3 regions of the Streptomyces speibonae genome follow, and region 2 is predicted to be linked to each of the others. Evidence: predicted binding sites of a transcription regulator. Region 2 holds the regulator's gene; each other region holds the start of a gene.
What was found. Region 2 encodes HrcA, which represses chaperone genes, less so after heat shock. Its sites were predicted from a motif close to TTNGCACTCNGNNNNNCNGAGTGCNAA; they were not measured.
Positions count from the first base shown of each region.

Region 1 (4,421 bases), 2.5 Mb from region 2:
CTTGCGCTCGCCGCCATCGCCTCGGGCTGCGGACAGGGCGGCACCGACACCGAACCGGCGAGCGGCCAGCAGCCCCTCCAGGCGCCGCCGGCCCGCGCACTCGACGCCTACGCCACCAAGCTGCGCGCCGCGCACGCCGCCCGGGCCGCCGCCGCGAAGCGCTGGGGCCTCAAGCGCGTGCCCCTGACCGCCCCGCCGCCCCCGGAGAAGAAGCCGGAGATCACCACCCGGGACGGCTTCGAGGTCGACGGCCACCGCCGGCTGGGGCTGCCGCCGGTCTTCACCACCGTCCCCACGAAGGAGAAGATCCTCTTCCTCACCATCGACGACGGCGAGGAGAAGGACCCGGCCTTCCTGCGGATGATGCGCGAACTGAAGATCCCCTACACCGCCTTCCTCAGCGACTACCTCGTCAAGGAGGACTACGGCTACTTCAAGAAGATGCGGGACACGGGCGTCGGCCTGCACAACCACACCCTGCACCACCCCTACCTCCCCGCCCTGTCCCGCGCCCGCCAGAAGCGCGAGATCTGCGGCATGCAGAAGATCATCGAGAAGCGCTACGGCAAGCGCCCCGCCCTCTTCCGGCCGCCCTACGGCAACTATGACAAGGACACCCTGCGCGTCGCGAAGTCCTGCGGGATCACCCACGTCCCCCTCTGGAACGAGGAGGTCTTCGTCGACCACTGGGAGTACCGCGAGTGGGATCGGTCGCTGCACCCCGGCGACATCGTCCTGACCCACTTCCGCGGCCGCGACGACTGGGACGGGACGATGCCGGACATGGTCCGCCGCTTCCTGAACAAGATCACGGCCGAGGGGTACGCGGTGGCGCGGCTGGAGGACTACCTGTGAACCCGCGGAGGGCCCCGGCCGCGGCCCTCCTGCTGGCCCTGACCGCCGGATGCGCCTCGCCGGACGCGCCGGACCGGGCGACCGCACCGGACGGCCGGGCCGCCCCGGTCTCCGCACCGGCCGGCGCGACGGGCGGCGCGCGTGCGGACCTCCCGCCCGTGGTCGACCACGTCCCGACCGACGACCCGGTCGTCTTCCTCACCTACGACGACGGCGCCGAACGCGACCCCCGCTTCATCGACCTGGTGCGCGAGCGCCGGCTCCCCGTCAGCATGTTCCTCACGGACAGTGTGGTGGGCCCCGGCTACGCCCACTTCGCCCGGCTGCGCGCGGTCGGCGCGAGCCTGCAGAACCACACCCTCGACCACGCCGCCCTGCGCGGTCTGCCCCACGCCGGACAGCGCGCCGAGATCTGCGGCCAGCAGCGCAAGCTCAAGTCCCGCTTCGGCATCCGCCCGCGCCTCTTCCGCCCGCCCTACGGCACGTACGACACCACCACCCTGCGCGCCGCCGCCGACTGCGGTATCGCCGCGGTGGTGCTGTGGCGGGCGGTCCTGGAACCCGACGGCCACCTCACCTACACCCGCGGCCCCCACCACCTGAACCCCGGCGACATCGTCTCCGTACCGTCGGGCGAGGCGCCGAGACTGTCCCTGGCGGAACGGACCGAGGGGCTGCTGGAGGAGCTGGAGGAGCGGGGGCTGAGGGTGGGCAGGCTGGAGGACTACGTGGGATGAGCCACCGCCGCACCGCCGCCGCCGGCTGCGCGACCGCGCGCCGGAACACGCCTTCCACTCCCGACGCGCCGCACGGCAATTGGCACTCCGCTTGACCGAGTGCTAATCACAGTCATAGTCTCAGGTCTGGCACTCCCCCCTGGAGAGTGCCAACACACGCGACGGGCAGGTCCGGCACCCGCGACGACGGATCCACCTGGTCGCCACCTCAGACAGTTAACCCCGTGAGATCTCCGAAGGGGGAGGTCGGATCGTGACGACCGCCAGCTCCAAGGTTGCCATCAAGCCGCTCGAGGACCGCATCGTGGTCCAGCCGCTCGACGCCGAGCAGACCACGGCTTCAGGCCTGGTCATTCCGGACACCGCCAAGGAGAAGCCCCAGGAGGGCGTCGTCCTGGCCATCGGTCCGGGCCGCATCGAGGACGGCAAGCGCGTCGAACTCGACGTGAAGGTCGGCGACGTCGTTCTGTACAGCAAGTACGGCGGCACCGAGGTCAAGTACAACGGCGAGGAGTACCTCGTCCTCTCGGCCCGCGACGTCCTCGCGATCGTCGAGAAGTAAGGGGGCCCGGGGCGACGCCCCGGCCACCCGGCCTCGAAGCAGGCATTTTTTGCTCGACACCGCGCCCCTGGCCCCAGCACTCCGACAAGGAGCCGGGCGCAGGGGCGCAGTGATTTCACCCAGATTTCCGAGAGGGCTCCCGCTGCCATGGCGAAGATCCTGAAGTTCGACGAGGACGCCCGTCGCGCCCTCGAGCGCGGCGTCAACCAGCTTGCCGACACGGTGAAGGTGACGATCGGCCCGAAGGGCCGCAACGTCGTCATCGACAAGAAGTTCGGCGCTCCCACGATCACCAACGACGGTGTCACGATCGCCCGCGAGGTGGAGATCGAGGACCCGTACGAGAACCTCGGCGCGCAGCTGGTGAAGGAGGTGGCGACCAAGACCAACGACATCGCGGGTGACGGCACCACCACCGCCACCGTGCTGGCCCAGGCGCTGGTCCGCGAGGGCCTGAAGAACGTCGCCGCCGGTGCCTCCCCGGCGCTGCTGAAGAAGGGCATCGACGCCGCCGTCGCCGCGGTCTCCGAGGACCTGCTCGCCTCGGCCCGCCCGATCGACGAGAAGTCCGACATCGCCGCCGTCGCCGCCCTGTCCGCCCAGGACCAGCAGGTCGGCGAGCTCATTGCCGAGGCGATGGACAAGGTCGGCAAGGACGGCGTCATCACCGTCGAGGAGTCCAACACCTTCGGTCTTGAGCTGGACTTCACCGAGGGCATGGCCTTCGACAAGGGCTACCTGTCGCCGTACTTCGTGACGGACCAGGAGCGCATGGAGGCCGTCCTCGACGACCCCTATATCCTCATCACCCAGGGCAAGATCTCCTCCATCGCGGAGGCGCTGCCGCTGCTGGAGAAGGTCATCCAGGCCAACGCCTCCAAGCCGCTGCTGATCATCGCCGAGGACGTCGAGGGCGAGGCCCTGTCGACCCTGGTCGTCAACAAGATCCGCGGCACCTTCAACGCGGTCGCGGTCAAGGCCCCGGGCTTCGGTGACCGCCGCAAGGCGATGCTGCAGGACATGGCCGTCCTCACCGGCGCCACGGTCGTCTCCGAGGAGGTCGGCCTCAAGCTCGACCAGGTCGGCCTGGACGTGCTGGGCACCGCCCGCCGCGTGACCGTCACCAAGGACGACACCACGGTCGTCGACGGCGGCGGCAAGAAGGAGGACGTCCAGGGCCGGGTCGCCCAGATCAAGGCCGAGATCGAGACCACCGACTCCGACTGGGACCGCGAGAAGCTCCAGGAGCGCCTCGCGAAGCTGGCCGGCGGCGTGTGCGTCATCCGCGTGGGTGCCGCCACCGAGGTCGAGCTGAAGGAGCGCAAGCACCGTCTGGAGGACGCCATCTCCGCGACCCGCGCCGCGGTCGAGGAGGGCATCGTCTCCGGTGGCGGCTCCGCGCTGGTTCACGCCGTCAAGGTCCTCGAGGGCAACCTCGACAAGAGCGGTGACGAGGCCACCGGTGTCTCCGTGGTCCGCAAGGCCGCCGTCGAGCCGCTGCGCTGGATCGCCGAGAACGCCGGGCTCGAGGGCTACGTCATCGTCTCCAAGGTCGCCGAGCTCGAGAAGGGCAGCGGCTACAACGCCGCCACCGGCGAGTACGGCGACCTGATCAAGGCCGGCGTCATCGACCCGGTCAAGGTGACCCGTTCCGCCCTGGAGAACGCCGCCTCCATCGCTTCCCTGCTGCTCACGACCGAGACCCTGGTCGTCGAGAAGAAGGAAGAGGAGGAGCCGGCCGCTGCCGCCGGCGGCCACGGCCACGCCCACTGATGACGTAAGGTCGCCGGTACCTGAGTGAGGGCCCGGTTCCCGTCCGTCCGGACGGGAACCGGGCCTTTGCCATGCCCCGATCATGGAACCGTCCCCGGCCGGAGAAGGTCTCTCCACACGGCAGACGGAGCAGGAGGGGGACGGCGATGAACCAGGTGCTCTACGGGGAGCGGTCCCGGAACCCGCTGGCACGCACCGTGGAACTCACCGAGAGCGGACTGCGCAGAGGCGGCAGGACGACTCCGCCGGCCGAGCTGAACCTCGCCGCCATGGCGGACGCGTTCCTGCGCGGACACTGGCTCGGCGGCGGAGGCAGCGAACGCCCCCTGGCGTCGTTGCCGCCGGACCGCGGCATCGTCCCGGTCACCCGGGCGACCGGCACCAGCAAGCCCCTGAAAACACGTCAGGCCGCCGCCTTCGCCCACGCGCTGGGCGAACTGGCGGTACGCCGGTGCGGTGGGCCGGAGCGGGTGGCCGCCCTCGCCGCACGGGCG
Region 1 covers NZ_OZ480260.1:3,270,168-3,274,588, reverse strand. The annotation lists gene AC5L3C_RS14490 (polysaccharide deacetylase family protein) at 1-855, shown strand, start outside; gene AC5L3C_RS14485 (polysaccharide deacetylase family protein) at 852-1,592, shown strand; gene groES (co-chaperone GroES) at 1,846-2,154, shown strand; gene groL (chaperonin GroEL) at 2,302-3,927, shown strand; gene AC5L3C_RS14470 (hypothetical protein) at 4,074-4,421, shown strand, end outside.
Region 1: the regulator HrcA is predicted to act here: its motif matches at 1,672-1,698, upstream of groES (co-chaperone GroES).

Region 2 (4,421 bases):
CCTGCTGCCCAGGCTGACTGTGCCCACCCGGGGGCCGACCCCCGGACCCCCAGCAGCACACCACCACGACCCCGGCGCCACCCGGTCACCGCCCGTTGAACGCATCCTTCAACCGCGAGAACAACCCCTGCTGTCCGGGTTGGAACTGCCCCGTCGGGCGTTCCTCGCCGCGGAGTTTGGCCAGTTCGCGCAGGAGGCGTTCCTGTTCGGGGTCGAGCTTGGTCGGGGTCTGGACCTCGACGTGGACGATGAGGTCGCCCCGGCCGCCGCCGCGCAGGTGGGTGACGCCCCGGCCGTGCAGCGGGATCGACTGGCCGGACTGGGTGCCGGGCCGGATGTCGACCTCCTCCATGCCGTCCAGCGTCTCCAGCGGCACCTTGGTGCCGAGGGCCGCCGCGGTCATCGGGATGGTGACCGTGCAGTGCAGGTCGTCGCCGCGCCGCTGGAAGGTGGCGTGCGGGAGTTCGTGGATCTCCACGTACAGGTCGCCGGCCGGGCCGCCGCCGGGTCCGACCTCGCCCTCGCCGGCCAGCTGGATCCGGGTGCCGTTGTCGACACCGGCCGGGATCTTGACCGTGAGCGTGCGCCGGGAGCGGATGCGTCCGTCGCCCGCGCACTCCGGGCACGGGGTGGGGACGACGGTGCCGAAGCCCTGGCACTGCGGGCAGGGGCGGGACGTCATGACCTGGCCCAGGAAGGACCGCGTGACCTGCGAGACCTCACCGCGGCCGCGGCACATGTCACAGGTCTGCGCGCTGGTGCCGGGCGCGGCGCCCTCGCCGTTGCAGGTGGTGCAGACGACCGCCGTGTCGACCTGGATGTCCTTGGTGGTGCCGAACGCGGCCTCGTCCAGCTCCACCTCGATGCGGATCATCGCGTCCTGGCCCCGGCGGGTGCGCGAGCGCGGCCCGCGCTGCGACGCCGTGCCGAAGAACGCGTCCATGATGTCGGAGAAGTTGCCGAAGCCGCCGGCTCCGAAGCCGCCCGCGCCACCGCCGCCGCCGGCCTGCGAGAGCGGGTCGCCGCCGAGGTCGTAGACCTGCTTCTTCTGCGGGTCCGACAGCACCTCGTAGGCGGCGTTGATCTCCTTGAACCGCTCCTGCGTCTTCGGATCAGGATTGACGTCCGGATGCAGCTCGCGGGCGAGCCGCCGGAAGGCCTTCTTGATCTCCTCCTGCGACGCGTCGCGGCGCACGCCGAGTACGGCGTAGTAGTCCGTGGCCACTACGACTCCGCCAGGATCTGTCCGACGTACCGTGCCACTGCGCGTACCGCTCCCATCGTTCCCGGGTAGTCCATGCGGGTCGGTCCGACCACGCCGAGCTTGGCAACAGCCTCGCCGCCCGAACCGTAGCCGACCGACACGACGGACGTTGAGTTGAGTCCTTCGTGGGCGTTCTCATGACCGATTCGGACGGTCACGCCCGGATCCTTCGCCTCGCCGAGCAGCTTGAGGAGCACGACCTGCTCCTCCAGCGCCTCAAGGACGGGCCGGATCGTGAGGGGGAAGTCATGTCCGAAGCGGGTGAGATTGGCGGTACCGCCGATCATCAGCCGCTCCTCGTTCTCCTCGACGAGCGTCTCCAGGAGGGTGGAGAGCACCGTGGAAACCGTACCGCGGTCCTCGGCCTCGAAGCCCTCCGGGAGGTCCTCCACCAGACTCGGCACATCCGTGAACCGGCGGCCCGCTACCCGGCTGTTCAGCCGCGCCCGCAGGTCCGCCAGGGACGACTCGCCGAACGGCGCCGGGCAGTCGACCATGCGCTGCTCGACCCGGCCGGTGTCCGTGATCAGCACCAGCATCAGCCGCGCGGGCGCCATCGACAGCAGCTCCACGTGCCGCACCGTGGACCGGGTCAGCGACGGGTACTGCACGACGGCGACCTGCCGGGTGAGCTGCGCGAGCAGCCGTACGGTCCGGGCGACCACGTCGTCGAGGTCGACGGCGCCCTCGAGGAAGTTCTGGATGGCGCGCCGCTCGGGCGCGGTCATCGGCTTGACGCCGGCGAGCTTGTCGACGAACAGCCGGTAACCCTTGTCGGTGGGGATGCGCCCGGCGCTGGTGTGCGGCTGGGCGATGAAGCCCTCCTCCTCCAGGGCCGCCATGTCGTTGCGCACGGTGGCCGGGGAGACGCCGAGGTTGTGCCGCTCGGTGAGCGCCTTGGAGCCGACCGGCTCCTCGGTGCCCACGTAGTCCTGGACGATGGCGCGCAGTACCTGGAGCCTGCGTTCACTGAGCATCGCGCACACCTCCAGTAGCTGTCCGCCCGGTCATGTCTCTGGCACTCTTCGCACGCGAGTGCCAGACTTCCCCGGCCCAGTGTACGGCCGGGGGGTACGCACCGGGCAAGGCCGGTCCCGCCGCCCGTCGTGCCGGGCGGCGGTGTCCTCGATAGCGTCCCGTCATGACCGTGACTTGGGAAGAGTCGGGATGGGAGCAAGTGGCGCCGGGGGTGGGCCGGCGCCGGCTGCCCGGGTGGGACTGCACGGCGGGGCTCGTGGTGGGGTCGGGCGGCGTGCTGCTCGTCGACGCGGGGTCCGCGCCGGCGGAGGGCGCACGGTTGCGGGCGGAGGCGCAGGCGCTCACCGGCCGCCGTGTGACGCATCTCGCGCTCACCCATCCCCACTTCGACCACATTTTCGGGGCGGGGGCCTTCGCGGGCGCGGAGGTGTTCGGCGCGGTGGGCATGGACACCGTGCTGACGGCGCGGGGGCGGGCGGAGCTGCGCGCGGACGCGGTGCGCCACGGGCTGGACGCGCGGGTCGCGGAGGAGGCGGTGGACGCGCTGGTCCCGCCCCGGCACATGGTGAGCGGCGAGTGGACGCTCGACCTGGGGCCGGCGGGCGACCGGCCGGTGCTGCTGGCGAACGTGGGCCCGGGCCACACCGCCCACGATCTCGTGGTCCTGGTCCCCGGCGACCCGGAGGTGGTGTTCTGCGGCGACCTGGTGGAGGAGTCCGGGGAGCCGCAGGCCGGGCCCGACGCCGTACCGGAGCGGTGGCCGGCCGCGCTGGACCGGCTGCTGGCGCTGGGCGGCGAGGACGCGCGGTACGTGCCCGGTCACGGAGCGGTGGTCGACGCGTCGTTCGTGCGGGCCCAACGCGACGCGCTGGCACGGCGTTTCGGCGTGTCGGACTGATCACGGCGGGCGAAATCCTCGTATCGTCGCGGGAATGCGCCAGTACTCCGCCGATCTGACCCCTCCGTGGAAGAAGCCGCAGCCCGTCCCGGAGGTGGCCGCCGAGCCCGGGCTGGTGGTGGAGGAACCCGGCTCCGGCTTCTGCGGCGCGGTGATCCGCTGCGAGGCGGGGACGGTGACGCTGGAGGACCGCTTCGGCAAGCACCGGGTGTTCCCGCTGGAGCCGCGGGGGTTCCTGCTCGAGGGGCGCGTGGTGACGCTGGTGCGGCCGGCGTCCGGCCCGGCCCGGCCCACCCGTACGGCGTCGGGGTCGGTGGCCGTTCCCGGCGCACGGGCGCGGGTGGCCCGCGCGGGGCGCATCTACGTGGAGGGGCGGCACGACGCCGAGCTGGTCGAGAAGGTGTGGGGCGACGACCTGCGGATCGAGGGGGTGGTCGTGGAGTACCTGGAGGGTGTGGACGACCTGCCGTCGATCGTGGCGGACTTCGCGCCCGGTCCGGACGCGCGGCTGGGCGTGCTGGTGGACCATCTGGTCCCCGGCTCCAAGGAGTGGCGCATCGCGGAGTCGGTGACGAGCGAGCACGCCCTGGTGGTGGGCCACCCGTACATCGACATCTGGGAGGCGGTGAAGCCGGCGTCGGTGGGGATCGAGGCCTGGCCGCGGGTGCCGCGGGGGCAGGACTGGAAGACGGGGGTGTGTGCGGCGCTGGGGTGGCGGGTGGCTCACACGGGAGAGGCGTGGCAGCGGATCCTGGGCTCGGTGCGCACGTACAAGGACCTGGAGCCGGAGCTCCTGGGGCGGGTGGAGGAGCTGATCGACTTCGTCACGGGTGGTGATGTGGCTTGACACCCTTGTAGGTACCGAACTCGGTGGTGTCCAGCTCGACGCCCAGCTGTTCCAGTGGCAGCGGCGCCCCGAATCGAGTGACCCGCTGGACCTGATAGTCGGCACCCTCGCCGCGCCCGGCCGGCTCCGAGTAGAGGACGCACTGCGCCATGACCGGGTCGATGATCAGGTAAGCGGGCACTTCACCTGCGGCGTAGATCAGACGTTTGACGCCGTAGTCCCTGTCCACGCTGGTCTTCGAGACCACTTCCACAGTGATTCACTCCGCCGAGTGATCAGTCCACCAGGTCCCTGACCACCGCATCCGCCAGCAACCGGCCGCGCAACGTCAGCACGGCCCGCCCCGCCTCGTACGGACCCTCCTCGAGCAGCCTGTCCGCGCGTGCACGGCGCGAAGCCGCCAGTCCGTCCTCCCGCAGCAGCGACAGCGGTAC
Region 2 covers NZ_OZ480260.1:5,752,676-5,757,096, reverse strand. The annotation lists gene dnaJ (molecular chaperone DnaJ) at 86-1,225, opposite strand; gene hrcA (heat-inducible transcriptional repressor HrcA) at 1,225-2,241, opposite strand; gene AC5L3C_RS25695 (MBL fold metallo-hydrolase) at 2,406-3,140, shown strand; gene AC5L3C_RS25690 (DUF3097 domain-containing protein) at 3,175-3,987, shown strand; partial or broken gene AC5L3C_RS25685 (Uma2 family endonuclease) at 3,965-4,240, opposite strand; gene hemW (radical SAM family heme chaperone HemW) at 4,263-4,421, opposite strand, start outside.

Region 3 (4,421 bases), 1.2 Mb from region 2:
GCCCGGCTGCACGAAGTGAAGAACGATCTGCGGCGCGCCCTGGACCTGCTGGAGGAGAGCGTCACCACGGCCGCGCCCAGCACGCGCTGCGCCGAGCACCCCACGGGCCCGGTCGACGAGAGCGCCCCGGACCTGTGCCTGCTCTGCGAGACCCGGCGCCGCGCCGCCCGCCGCGCCGAGTTCAACGGCCCCGCCCCGCAGCCCCGGCCCGCCGAGCCCGCGCCGTCCCGGTACGGGGTGCGCGGCGACCGGCCGCAGCCGCAGCAGCGGTGGCTGCCGGAGGCGTGGAACGGCCAGGCGTGGCAGCTGTGCGGGACACCGCGCAGGGACCGGCGCGAGGCGGAGCTGTTCATCGCGGCACAGCGGCGAGGATCACGGCCCGCCATGGCGTACCGGATCGTGCACGAGTTCACCGACTACGAGGTGCTGCGCGTCTGGGGCACCCCGGTCAGGGTGGACATCGAGCCGATGGGCAATCTCTGAGCCGTCCCCGAACGGCGCGAGGGCGGCACCCCCTGCCGAAGCAGGGGGTGCCGCCCTCGGTCACGCGACGGACGGATCCGATCCTCGGGGAGGATCAGAAGTCCATGTCACCGCCCGGCATGCCGCCGCCGGCCGGCGCGGCGGCCTTCTCCGGCTTGTCGGCGATGACGGCCTCGGTGGTCAGGAACAGCGCGGCGATGGAGGCGGCGTTCTGCAGCGCGGAACGGGTCACCTTCGCCGGGTCGATGATGCCTTCCTTGACCAGGTCGACGTACTCGCCGGTCGCGGCGTTCAGGCCGTGGCCCGGGGTCAGGTTGCGCACCTTCTCCACCACGACACCGCCCTCGAGGCCGGCGTTGACGGCGATCTGCTTCAGCGGGGCCTCGAGCGCGATGCGCACGGCGTTGGCGCCGGTCGCCTCGTCGCCCTCGAGCTCCAGCTTCTCGAAGACCTGGGTGGCCTGGAGCAGGGCCACGCCGCCACCGGCGACGATGCCCTCCTCGACGGCCGCCTTGGCGTTGCGCACGGCGTCCTCGATGCGGTGCTTGCGCTCCTTGAGCTCCACCTCGGTGGCGGCACCGGCCTTGATGACCGCGACACCGCCGGCGAGCTTCGCCAGGCGCTCCTGCAGCTTCTCGCGGTCGTAGTCCGAGTCGCTGTTCTCGATCTCGGCGCGGATCTGGTTCACGCGGCCCTGGACCTGGTCCGCGGAGCCGGCACCGTCGACGATGGTGGTCTCGTCCTTGGTGATGACGACCTTGCGGGCCTTGCCGAGCAGGTCGAGCGTGGCGTTCTCCAGCTTGAGGCCGACCTCCTCGGAGATGACCTCGCCGCCCGTGAGGATCGCGATGTCGCCGAGCATGGCCTTGCGGCGGTCACCGAAGCCCGGGGCCTTGACGGCGACGGACTTGAAGGTGCCGCGGATCTTGTTGACGACCAGGGTCGACAGGGCCTCGCCCTCGACGTCCTCGGCGATGATCAGCAGCGGCTTGCCCGACTGCATGACCTTCTCCAGGAGCGGGAGCAGGTCCTTGACGTTGGAGATCTTGGAGTTCGCGATCAGGATGTACGGGTCGTCGAGGACGGCCTCCATACGCTCCATGTCGGTGGCGAAGTACGCCGAGATGTAGCCCTTGTCGAAGCGCATACCCTCGGTGAGCTCCAGCTCCAGACCGAAGGTCTGGGACTCCTCGACGGTGATGACGCCTTCCTTGCCGACCTTGTCCATGGCCTCGGCGATGAGCTCGCCGATCTGGGTGTCGGCGGCGGAGATGGAGGCCGTGGAGGCGATCTGCTCCTTGGTCTCGACGTCCTTGGCCTGCTCCAGCAGGGCGGCGGAGACGGCCTCGACGGCCTTCTCGATACCGCGCTTCAGGGCCATCGGGTTGGCACCGGCGGCAACGTTGCGCAGGCCCTCCTTGACCAGGGCCTGGGCGAGCACGGTCGCGGTGGTCGTACCGTCACCGGCGACGTCGTCCGTCTTCTTGGCGACTTCCTTGACCAGCTCGGCGCCGATCTTCTCGTACGCGTCCTCGAGCTCGATCTCCTTGGCGATGGAGACACCATCGTTGGTGATCGTGGGGGCGCCCCACTTCTTCTCGAGGACGACGTTGCGGCCCTTGGGGCCGAGCGTCACCTTCACGGCGTCCGCGAGCTGGTTCATGCCGCGCTCGAGGCCGCGCCGCGCCTCCTCGTCGAACGCGATGATCTTGGCCATGTGAAGTGGTCCCTCCAGGACTGGGGGTGATTCCTTCGGACCGCGCCCGCGCCCGCGACGGACGGCTCGCCGGCCCCGTGGTTCCTTGCCCCACACGGCCCGCGGGCCTCACCGACCCGGTCCTCGTTGTCACTCTCACCATCAGAGTGCTAACGCCAATGATTAGCACTCGACCCACCCGAGTGCAAGGCGCGCCCGCGAAGCGGGCTCGTCGTGGGGTGGCGGTCGGGTGACGGGTGGGCGCAAGCGCCCAGGGGGCGCACACGGGAGCGCTCAGCCGCGCGCGGACGGCGCGGAGCGGCGAGGGCGGGCATGGTGAAGGGCATGGTGAAGGGCATGGTGAAGGGCCCGCACCCCGAGGGGGACGGGCCCTTCACCGGCAGAAGATTCTAGCGGCCGGTAGCGCGTTCAGGCGCTGACACGAACCATGTCGGCCTGCGGGCCCTTCTGGCCCTGCGAGATCTCGAACTCGACCCGCTGGCCTTCTTCGAGGGTGCGGTAGCCGTCCATCTGAATCGCGCTGTAGTGGACGAAAACATCCGCACCACCGTCGACCGCGATGAAGCCGTACCCCTTCTCCGCGTTGAACCACTTGACGGTGCCCTGAGCCATGCCTAACTCCCCTATTACTGGCCCTTGCACAGATCCACACTTCGCGGATCCGGGTCAGACCTCACCCCCCAACGGTTGGGGGCGTGCGCCGGAACGCGTCGACCGCGGCTGAATGTATCTGTCCAACTGCCGTCTGCAACAGGTCAATCGGACGAGAAATCTGGACGCCGCCGGTCCGGAATGTGGCGAGAATTCGTCTGAATTCAGGGCAAGTCGGGCCGGACAATCGGCACAAATGCCGCGAGAAGGGCCCAGACTTTGGCTACTTCCAGTCGGGCGTGCGGCAGAAATTCAGGGTGCTCGATCAGTGGATCAGGAGCGCGTTCCCCAACCCTACCGCGTTCAACCCCACGGAATTGCCCCCTCCGCATCTCTTACGGAAGGGGCAGGTTCCCCTACGTTCGGTCACCGTCATTACCGAAGGTAATGATCAGCCGCCGGCCACCGCCGGGATGATCGACACACCGGCGCCGTCCGGGGTGGCCGTCTCCAGCCCCTGCTCGAACCGCACGTCGTCGTCGTTCACGTAGACGTTGACGAACCGCCGCAGCTTGCCCTGGTCGTCCAGGACCCGGGCGGCGATGCCCGTGTGGTTCTTCTCCAGATCGGAGATGACCTCCCCGAGGGTGGCCCCCTCGGCGGTCACCTCGGCCTTGCCGCCGGTGTAGGTGCGCAAGATGGTAGGGATCCGAACAGTAACGCTCACTTTTGAAACCTCCGGTCAGGTGCCAACAGCCCCGCAGACGAAAAACTCAGACAAGCCGAACAACTCAGACAAGCCCGGCTTCACGGAACGACTCCAGGCTCGGACGGATCGTCGCCGTCAGCCCCGTGCCGGCCACCGCGTCCAGCGTCTTCAGACCATCACCCGTGTTCAGCACGACCGTGGTCAGGGACGGGTCGAGCACACCGCTCCCGAGGAGCTTCTTCGTCACGCCGACCGTGACGCCCCCCGCGGTCTCCGCGAAGATCCCCTCGGTCCGCGCGAGCGTCTTGATCGCCTCGACGATCTGCTCGTCGGTGACGTCCTCCACCGCACCGCCCGTGCGCCGCGCGATGTCCAGGACGTACGGCCCGTCCGCCGGGTTCCCGATCGCCAGCGACTTGGCGATCGTGTCCGGCTTCTGCGGACGTACGACGTCGTGCCCGGCCTTGTACGCGGTGGACACCGGCGAACAGCCCTCCGCCTGGGCGCCGAAGATCTTGTACGGCCGGTCCTCGACGAGCCCGAGCCTGATCAGCTCCTGAAGCCCCTTGTCGATCTTCGTGAGCTGCGAGCCGGAGGCGATCGGCACGACGATCTGGTCGGGCAGCCGCCATCCCAGCTGCTCGCAGATCTCGTACGCGAGGGTCTTGGACCCCTCCGCGTAGTACGGCCGCAGGTTGACGTTGACGAAGCCCCAGCCCTCGCCGGCCGGGTCGCCGATCAGCTCGGAGCAGAAACGGTTCACGTCGTCGTAGTTGCCCTCGATGCCGACGAGCTCCCCGCCGTAGACGGCGGCCATGACGACCTTGCCCTGCTCCAGGTCGTGCGGGATGAACACGCAGGAGCGCAGCCCCGCGCGGGCGGCGGCGGCGCCGACCGCGCCGGCCAGGTTGCCGGTCGAGG
Region 3 covers NZ_OZ480260.1:4,512,661-4,517,081, reverse strand. The annotation lists gene AC5L3C_RS20555 (hypothetical protein) at 1-483, shown strand, start outside; gene groL (chaperonin GroEL) at 578-2,200, opposite strand; gene AC5L3C_RS20545 (cold-shock protein) at 2,609-2,812, opposite strand; gene AC5L3C_RS20540 (ubiquitin-like small modifier protein 1) at 3,243-3,518, opposite strand; gene thrC (threonine synthase) at 3,583-4,421, opposite strand, start outside.
Region 3: the regulator HrcA is predicted to act here: its motif matches at 2,363-2,389, upstream of groL (chaperonin GroEL).